One region of the Pseudonocardia ailaonensis genome, then DNA from elsewhere that is predicted to be linked to it. Evidence: riboswitches for the same ligand, from Rfam matches in the RefSeq annotation. Region 1 holds a riboswitch; the other holds the start of a gene.
The links. A riboswitch is a leader RNA that binds a small molecule or an ion and turns the genes downstream of it on or off. The one in region 1 is predicted to bind glycine.

Region 1 (4,702 bases):
CGGTCAGCCGCCGGTAGCCGGCCGCGTCCGCGGCCGGGGCGAACGGGTGCAGCCGGGCGAACTCCGGCCAGCTGATCGGTTCCATCTCGGTGGCGGCGTTGAGCTTCATCGTGCACGACCCCAGCGGGATCATGCCCCGGTCCAGGGCGAGGTCCCGGTCGGAGAGCCGGCGAAGGTACCGCAGCATCGCGGTCTCCGAGCGGTACCGGTGGAAGACCTCGTGGGTCAGGTAGCCGGTCTGGCGGAGCAGCGACGACGGCAGACCGACGTCCCCGACCGGAGCGCCCTCGCCGACGGGCAGGTCCGGCGCGCCCTCGCCCATGACCGCGATCACGGTGACCACCAGCGAGGTGGTGGTCGTCTCGTCGCAGGCGACGCGGACGTGGTCGGCGTCGACGCGGCCGAGGTTGACCCCCGCCCGCCGGGCCGCGGCCACGACCCGGTCGGCCCGGCCGGGCACCCGGGCCAGCACGGTGTCGAAGAAGCGATCGTGCACGACCTCGGTCCCGGCGCCGCGCAACGCGGCCGCGAGCGTGACAGCGTGGTCGTGCACCTGCTCCGCGATCGCGCGCAGGCCCCCCGGCCCGTGGTACACGGCGTAGGAGGCGGCGAGCACCGCCGGCAGGACCTGCGCCGTACAGATGTTGGAGGTGGCCCGGTCCCGGCGGATGTGCTGCTCGCGGGTCTGCAGGGCCAGTCGGTACGCCGGCGCGCCGGACGCGTCGCGGGAGACACCGACGAGCCGGCCGGGCAGCGAGCGCTCCAGACCCGCGCGGACGGCGAGATAGCCGGCGTGCGGGCCGCCGTAGCCGAGCGGGACGCCGAAACGCTGCGTCGTCCCGCAGGCGATGTCCGCGCCCAGGTCCCCGGGCGAGCGGACGAGCGTCAGCGCCAGCAGGTCCGCGGCGATCGCGTAGCCGGCGTCCTGGGCGTGGGCGTACTCGCCGAGCTGCCGGTAGAACGACTCGTCGCGGAGCACCCCCGACGCCCCGGGGTACTGCACGACCACGCCGAAGACGTCGTCGGGCAGGTCGCCGGCCAGATCCCGGACGTCCACCTCGATCCCCACGGCCTCGGCCCGCATCCGCACGAGGGCCACCGTCTGGGGGAGGCACTCGGCATCCAGCAGTACCCGGTTCGAGCGGGACCGCGCCGTTCGCCGCATCAGCAGGACCGCCTCGGCGACGGCCGTCGACTCGTCGAGCATCGAGGCGTTCGCGGTGTCGAGCCCCGCCAGGTCGGCCACCGCCGTCTGGAAGTTCAGCAGCATCTCCAACCGGCCCTGCGAGATCTCCGGCTGGTAGGGGGTGTACGCGGTGTACCAGGCCGGGTTCTCCAGCACGGTGCGCCGGATCACCGCCGGGGTCACAGTGTCGTGGAAGCCGAGCCCGATCATCGACGGGAGCACGGTGTTGGCCGCGGCCGTCTCGCGGAGCTCCCGGACGGCCTCGGTCTCGGACACCGCGGCCGGCAGGGCCAGCGGCTTGACCGAGCGGATCCCCGCGGGGACCGCGGCGTCGAGGAGCTCGTCGAGGGTGTCGTAGCCGCACTCGGCGAGCATCGTGCGGTGGTCGGCCTCGGACGGACCGATGTGGCGGCGCGCGAAAGAAGTCAAGAGGGCTCCCGATGGGACGCACCCGGCGGACGCCGGTGCGGGGAGCCCCCTCTGTCGTTGGCCTGAGAGATTCACCGGCCGTGCGCAGCACGGACCGGCTTTCACCGTGGGCGAGGCGCGTCCGGCGCCTGCTTTCCAGAGTGGCCTGTCCCGAGCGGTGTGGGTGCCTGAGAGATTGGCGGGGCGCTTGCTCCTCCGGCGCCGGTCGCGACACTGCACGACCGTCTCTTCCGCCCGGGCGTGAACGGCCCGGTCTGAAGTTGTACGGCGGACCCTACGGCGTGACCGACGTCTCGTCCAGCGCAGGGACGGTGGCTCCTAGGCCGGGAGCGTGAGCACCCGGTACCCGGTGTCGGTGATCGCGATCGTGTGCTCCCAGTGCACGGCGCGGCCGCCGTGGGCGGTCACGACCGTCCAGCCGTCCTCGAGCTCCCGGGTCTCCGGGTCGCCCGCGGTGAGCATCGGCTCGATCGCCAGGGCCATGCCGGGCACGAGCCTCGGGCCCTTGCCCGGCTCGCCGTGGTTGGGCAGGAACGGGTCCATGTGCATGGACGTGCCGATGCCGTGCCCGCCGTACTCGGCGACGATCCCGTAGTCCGCCCGGTCCGCGATCGCCGCCGCCTCGCAGGCCTTCTGGATCGCGTGGGAGATGTCCGTCAGCCGGGCTCCGGGCGCGGCCGCCTCGATCCCCGCCCACATCGCCTTCTCGCAGGCGGCGGAGAGCGCGAGGTCCCCGTCCGACACCTCGCCGATCGCGAGTGTGACGGCCGAGTCGCCGTGCCAGCCCTCGAGGATGGCGCCGCAGTCGACGGAGATCAGGTCCCCGTCGGCGAGGACCTGCCCCGCCGACGGGATCCCGTGCACGATCTGGTCGTTCACCGACGCGCAGATGCTCGCCGGGAAGCCGTGGTAGCCCTTGAAGGAGGGGACGGCGCCGGCGTCGCGGATCGTCTGCTCGGCCAGCGCGTCCAGCTCGGCCGTGGAGACGCCGGGCTTGGCGAGCTCGCGCACCGCCGCGAGCGTGGCGGCGACGAGTGCGCCCGCCGCCCGCATGGCCTCGAACTCGGCCGGTGACTTGAGCTCGATGTCGCGCCCCCGCATCCGTGCCAGCGCACCCAGGAGGCCGCCCTTCCTGCCGGTCACGCGGGCCTCCTGTCGTGTGGCTGTCTCGCTACTTCGACGCCTCGAGTGCCGCGAGCACCCGATCGGTGATCTCGGCGACCTCGCCGACCGCATCCACGGTCACGAGCCGGTCCGCGTAGTAGCCCAGCAGCGGTGCCGTCTCGTCGCGGTAGACCTGCTGCCGGTTGCGGATCACGGACTCGTTGTCGTCCGACCGCCCGCGGCCCAGGAGCCGCGCGACGACGACCTCGTCGTCGACCCGGAACTCCACGATGGCGTCGAGTTCGACACCGTACCCGGCCAGGATCTCCGAGAGGGAGTCGGCCTGGGGCACCGTGCGCGGGAAGCCGTCGAGGATGAAGCCCTTCACCGCGTCCGGCTCCGCGAGCCGGTCCTTGACCATGCCGACGGTGACCGAGTCCGGCACGAGGTCGCCCGCGTCCATGTACTTCTTGGCCTCGACGCCCAGCGGCGTCTCGTCCCTGAGGTTGGCCCGGAAGAGGTCGCCGGTGGAGATGTGGGGAATGTCGAGCTGCTCGGCAAGACGCTCGGCCTGGGTGCCCTTGCCCGCACCGGGCGGGCCGACGAGAACGAGTCGCACTGGGACCTCGACCTCCTCTTTCTCTGCTGCCGTCACCGATGACCGCGGCGACGAGGGATGGGAGCCGGGGAGTCACGCCCGGGCAGCTCGATGGTGCATGTTCGACAGCCCGTAAAACAAGGCCACCTCATCGCACTCTAACGCAGGAAACCCTCGTAGTTCCGCTGCATGAGCTGGCTCTCGATCTGCTTCACGGTGTCCAGACCGACCCCGACCATGATCAGCACCGCGGTGCCGCCGAAGGGGAAGTTCTGGTTCTGCCCGGAGCCGGTGATGCCCAGGAAGAAGTTGGGCAGGACGGCGATGATGCCCAGGTAGAGCGACCCGGGGAGGGTGATCCGCGAGAGCACGAACTGGAGGTACTCGGCGGTCGGCCTGCCCGGTCTGATGCCCGGGATGAAGCCGCCGAACTTCTTCATCTCGTCCGCCCGCTCGTCCGGGTTGAACGTGATGCCCACGTAGAAGTAGGTGAAGAAAATGATCAGCGCAACGTAGAGGAGGATGTGCAGCCAGTTGGACTGGTCGACCAGGTAGGTCTGCACGAACGCCTGGAAGCCGCTGCCCGTGTTGCCGAGCAGCCGGGCCGCGAGGTCCGGCAGGTACAGCAGCGAGCTGCCGAAGATCACCGGGATGACGCCGGCCTGGTTCACCTTGAGCGGCAGGTACGTCGACGTGCCGCCGTACATCCGCCGGCCGACCATCCGCTTGGCGTACTGCACCGGGATCCGGCGCTGGCCCTGCTCGACGAACACGACGCTGACGATGATCGCCAGACCGAACACGCAGACACCGGTGAAGACCAGCCCGCCCGCGTTGTCCAGGATCTGCTTGCCCTCGGCCGGGATGCGGTGCGCGATGGAGGCGAAGATCAGCAACGACATGCCGTTGCCGATGCCCTTCTCCGTGACCTGCTCACCCAGCCACATCACGACGCAGGTGCCCGCCGTCATGACGATGACGATGACGGCCAGGGAGAACACCGTGCCGTCCGGGATGATGGGCCGGTCGCAGTCCTGGAGCAGCTGCCCGCTGTTGGCCAGGGACACGATCCCCGTGGCCTGCAGCACCGCCAGCGCCACCGTGAGGTAGCGGGTGTACTGCGTGAGCTTGTTCTGCCCGGACTGGCCCTCCTTCTTCAGCGCCTCGAACCGCGGGATGACCACGGTGAGCAGCTGAATGATGATCGACGCCGTGATGTACGGCATGATCCCGAGGGCCAGGATGGACAGCTGGAGCAGCGCGCCGCCCGAGAACAGGTTGATCAGCGAGTAGATCCCGGCGTTGCTGCCGTTCTCCACCTGCCGGACGCACTCCTGCACGTTCGGGTACGACACACCGGGGGACGGGATGTTCGCCCCGAGCCG
Region 2 (4,702 bases), on a different contig from region 1:
GGGCCCGAGCAGGGCGAGCTCTTCCCGGACCCGCTGGTCGGAGAAGGTCTCGACGGTCTGCCGGACCAGCTCGTCGGCTTCCGGGGACCCACCGCGTGCCAGGTCGTGGGCATCACCTACCGCCAGCTCGACTACTGGGCCCGCACCGGCCTGGTCGTGCCGTCGATCCGCAGTGCCGCCGGCTCCGGCTCGCAGCGGCTCTACTCCTTCAAGGACGTCCTCGTCCTGAAGGTGGTCAAGCGACTGCTCGACGCCGGGGTCTCCCTGCAGAACATCCGGGTGGCCGTGGAGCACCTGCGCCGCCGCGGCATCCGCGACCTCGCCCAGATCACGCTGTTCTCCGACGGCACGACCGTCTACGAGTGCACCAGCCCGGAGGAGGTCGTGGACCTGCTCCAGGGCGGCCAGGGCGTCTTCGGCATCGCGGTCTCGGGCGCGATGCGCGAGATCAGCGGGAGCATCAAGGACTTCCCGGTCGAGCGCGCCGACGGAGGCACGGTCGACGAGTCCCCGGAGGACGAGCTCTCCAAGCGCCGCGCCCGCCGCGCCATCTCCTGACCCCTACACCGTCAGCGCCGGTTCGCCGGCGCGGCGCCGTCAGCGCGGTCTACACAGCGCGGTCTACACAGCGCGGTCTACACAGCGCGGTCTACACAGCGCGGTCTACACAGCGCGGTCTACACAGCGCGGTCTACACAGCGCGGTCTACACAGCGCGGTCTACACAGCGCGGTCTGCACAGCGCGGTCTGCACAGCGCGGTCTGCACAGCGCGGTCTGCACAGCGCGGTCTGCACAGCGCGGTCTCGCCCGCCGAGATGAACCTCAGGGCGATTCGATCATGGTCGGAATCGCCCTGACGTTCATCTCGACCGGAGGGCTCGGCCTACGGTGGCGATCACGTACTCCGGCCTGCGGAACAGGTCGTCGCGGGTGAAGCGGAGCATGCGCCACCCGCGGTCGGTCAACATCGTCGTGCGGGCGATGTCGCGGAGGACCTGCTCCGGCTCGACGTGAGGAGCGCCCTCGTACTCGATGCCGACGAGCGCTCCGGGATACGCCAGGTCGAGCCACACGGCCTCCCTCGCGCCCGGATCCTGCACCACCCACTGCACCTCTGGTCGCGGCAGGCCGGAGTCGACGAGGAGCTGGCGGATCAGCGACTCCGGTCGGGAGCCGGAGCGATAGTCGGCGAGGTCCACCACCTCCTCCAGCCGGGCGCAGCCGCGCATCGCGGGGTGGAGATCGTCGAGGTGCAGGATCGCGGCAGGCCGGAACCGGCACTCGTTCGCCAGCCGGTCGACGGCGGCCACCGCCTCCCGCCGGTCCCGCGCCCAACGGGCCAGGTCGAAGGCAGTCCGGACCGGAGTCGTGACCGTCATGCCGTCGACCTCGGTGATCTCGTCCGGGAAGAGCCTCTCGCGGTGCAGCCACAGCCCGGCGCACGCCCGGAAGCCGCCGCCCGGCACGGTGATGTCGGGCAGCACGTCCGCGGTCGGGGCGCAGCCGGCCCCGTGCAGCTCGGCGGCGGCGTAGCCCGAGAGCACCCCGCGCGTCTGCATCAGCAGGAAGGCGGCGCGGGAGCGAAGCCCCAGATCGAGGACGCTGCCCGCGGGCACGTAGACGTCCGGGAAGACGCGCACGAACCGCGACCCGTTCACCTGGGCGGCCGAGACCATCCCGGCGCGGACCGCCCACGAGCCCCGGAACACGGCCGGCCAGCCCGGCACCGCGGTGGTGATCATCACCCGCCGAGCATGGGGCAGAGAGCTGCGATCCCGTGGCGTTTCCGGAAAACCCACCGCCGAGATGAACCTGAGGGCGATTCGATCATGGTCGGAATCGCCCTGAGGTTCATCTCGGCGCCCGCCGTCGCGGCTGGGGTGGGGTCAGGCGGCGGGGCGGAAGGGGTCGTGTTCGGCCAGGAGCTTCTCCAGCCTCGCCTGGTCCACGCGGCTCAGGACCGTGGTGCGTTCCTGCTTGTCGCGGACGGTCTTGGCGAGGGTGAAGGCGCTCGTCGTGACGTAGAGGACGCTGACCGCGAGGAAGGCGCGGACCCAGGGGTCGGCGGGCATGTAGATCACGCCGACGACGACCGCGGCCAGCGCGATGCCGAACGACAGGACCGCCTGGAGGTGGAAGGCGGCCGTGGTGGGGGACTCGGTGGCGCGGTCGCTGCTGCTCATGGCGGAAGTGTGACCGTGATCCCCCGCGCGGTCCTCGGTGGAACTACGGCCCTCGGCGCTACGCTGTCCGGGTAGTCGCCGATCCCACGCGGGAGAGACCCGGCCGAGGTCAGGCCGGGCGCCGAAGGAGCAACTCCTCCCCGGAACCTCTCAGGCACCCGAGACCGCGTGGGCGAGACGCCTCTGGAAAGCGACGCGCGAGCGTCCGCCGACGGGGAAAGCCCTGATCACCGGGGTGAATCTCTCAGGCGCCCGGGTACTCGGGCAGGGACAGAGGGGGAGGGCAGCACGCCCCTGCCCGTCGCGCCCCCGGAGGTCCCGTGAGCCAGCCCCGACCGTCCCTCGCCGAGCTCGAGGCCGGTGTCCCGTTCGCCGACCGGCACATCGGGCCGCGCCCGGCGGAGCTGGACCGGATGCTGGAGACGATCGGGCTGTCGTCACTGGAGCAGCTGGCGGACCGCGCCCTGCCGCCCAGCATCCGCGACTCCGGGACCGTGACGACGTCGATCCCGGCCGCGGCCTCGGAGACCGAGATGCTCGCCGAGCTGCGCCTGCTCGCCGCACGCAACACCGTGACCGTCCCGATGATCGGGCTGGGCTACTCGGGCACCGTCACGCCGCCGGTGATCCTGCGCAACGTGCTGGAGAACCCGGCCTGGTACACGGCCTACACGCCCTACCAGCCGGAGATCAGCCAGGGCCGGCTCGAGGCGCTGCTCGCCTTCCAGACCACGGTCGCGGACCTCACCGGCCTGCCCGTTGCGGGCGCCTCGCTGCTCGACGAGGCCACCGCGGCCGCCGAGGCGATGACGATGCTTCGCCGCGCCGGGAAGGCGAAGAGCCCCCGGTTCGTCGTCGACGCCGACACCCTGCCGCAGACCATCGAGGTGCTGCGCACGCGCGCCGAGCCGCTGGGCATCGAGCTCGTGGTCACGGACCTCGGCGCCGGGCTGCCTGTCGGTGAGTTCTTCGGGCTCCTGCTGTCGTACCCGGGTGCGTCGGGGCGGATCGTGGATCCGTCGGCGCTCATCGAGACGGCGCACGAACGGGGCGCACTCGTCGCCGTGGCCGCGGACCTGCTGGGTCTCACGCTGCTCACCCCGCCCGGCGAGCTCGGGGCGGACGCGGCCGTGGGCACCACGCAGCGCTTCGGCGTGCCGCTCGGCTTCGGCGGCCCGCACGCCGGCTACCTCGCCGTGCGGGAGGAGTTCTCGCGGCAGCTGCCCGGCCGGCTCGTCGGCGTCTCCCGGGATGCCGACGGCAACCCGGCCCTGCGGCTCGCCCTGCAGACCCGTGAGCAGCACATCCGCCGGGAGAAGGCCACGTCGAACATCTGCACCGCGCAGGTGCTGCTCGCCGTCGTCGCCGCCTGCTACGCGATCTACCACGGGCCCGAGGGCCTGACCCGGATCGCGCGGCGCACCCACCGCATGGCGTCCGTGCTGGCCGGCGGCCTGCGGGCGGGCGGCGTCGAGATCGTCCACGACGCGTTCTTCGACACCGTGGTCGCCCGGGTGCCCGATGCCGGGAAGGTCGCCGACGCCGCCCACGCCGCCGGGATCGCCGTCCGCCGGATCTCGGCGACCGAGCTGGGCCTGGCCTGCTCCGAGCTGACGACGGTCGCGCACCTGGAGGCCCTGTTCGCCGCGTTCGGGGTGCAGGCCGACGTCGCGGCGCTCGACGAGGCCACCGAGGACGCCCTGCCGGCCGGCCTGGTGCGGACGTCGGAGTTCCTCACCCACCCGACCTTCCACGACCACCGCTCCGAGACCTCGCTGATGCGCTGGCTGCGCCGCCTCGCGGACGCGGACCTGGCGCTCGACCGCACGATGATCCCGCTGGGCTCCTGCACGATGAAGCTCAACGCGGCGGCCGAGATGGAGCCGATCACCTGGCCGGAGTTCGCGGACCTGCACCCCTTCGCGCCCGATCGGGACACCGAGGGCACCCGCGAGATGATCGCGCAGCTCGAGCGCTGGCTGGCCGAGCTGACCGGGTACGCGGCGGTCTCGGTGCAGCCCAACGCCGGTTCGCAGGGCGAGCTCGCGGGCCTGCTGGCCATCGAGGCCTACCACCGCTCCCGCGGCGACGCCCAGCGCGACGTCTGCCTGATCCCGTCGAGCGCCCACGGAACCAACGCCGCCTCCGCGGTGATGGCCGGGATGCGGGTCGTCGTGGTGGCCACGGACGCCGAGGGCAACGTCGACCTCGACGACCTGCGCGCGAAGATCGCCCAGCACGCGGACTCGCTGGCCGCGCTGATGATCACCTACCCGTCCACCCACGGCGTGTACGAGACCGAGGTGCGGGCGGTCTGCGACGCCGTGCACGAGGCCGGCGGCCAGGTCTACGTCGACGGCGCCAACCTCAACGCGCTGGTCGGGCTGGCCCGCCCGGGGGCGTTCGGCGGCGACGTCTCGCACCTCAACCTGCACAAGACCTTCTGCATCCCACACGGCGGCGGCGGGCCGGGTGTCGGGCCGGTGGCGGTCGCCGAGCACCTGGCGCCGTTCCTGCC

Region 2: it holds a riboswitch for glycine, as region 1 does, so the genes downstream of both, gcvP (aminomethyl-transferring glycine dehydrogenase) here and gcvP (aminomethyl-transferring glycine dehydrogenase) in region 1, are expected to answer to the same signal.

The regions. Positions count from the first base shown of each region.
Region 1 is NZ_BAAAQK010000028.1:473,293-477,994, forward strand. Features, by position in the region: gene gcvP (aminomethyl-transferring glycine dehydrogenase) at 1-1,561, opposite strand, end outside; glycine riboswitch at 1,661-1,759, opposite strand; glycine riboswitch at 1,761-1,858, opposite strand; gene map (type I methionyl aminopeptidase) at 1,934-2,716, opposite strand; gene ABD324_RS34655 (adenylate kinase) at 2,787-3,338, opposite strand; gene secY (preprotein translocase subunit SecY) at 3,476-4,702, opposite strand, start outside.
Region 2 is NZ_BAAAQK010000003.1:263,996-268,697, reverse strand. Features, by position in the region: gene ABD324_RS04075 (MerR family transcriptional regulator) at 1-558, shown strand, start outside; gene ABD324_RS04070 (DUF559 domain-containing protein) at 862-1,743, opposite strand; gene ABD324_RS04065 (YiaA/YiaB family inner membrane protein) at 1,888-2,184, opposite strand; glycine riboswitch at 2,264-2,361, shown strand; gene gcvP (aminomethyl-transferring glycine dehydrogenase) at 2,505-4,702, shown strand, end outside.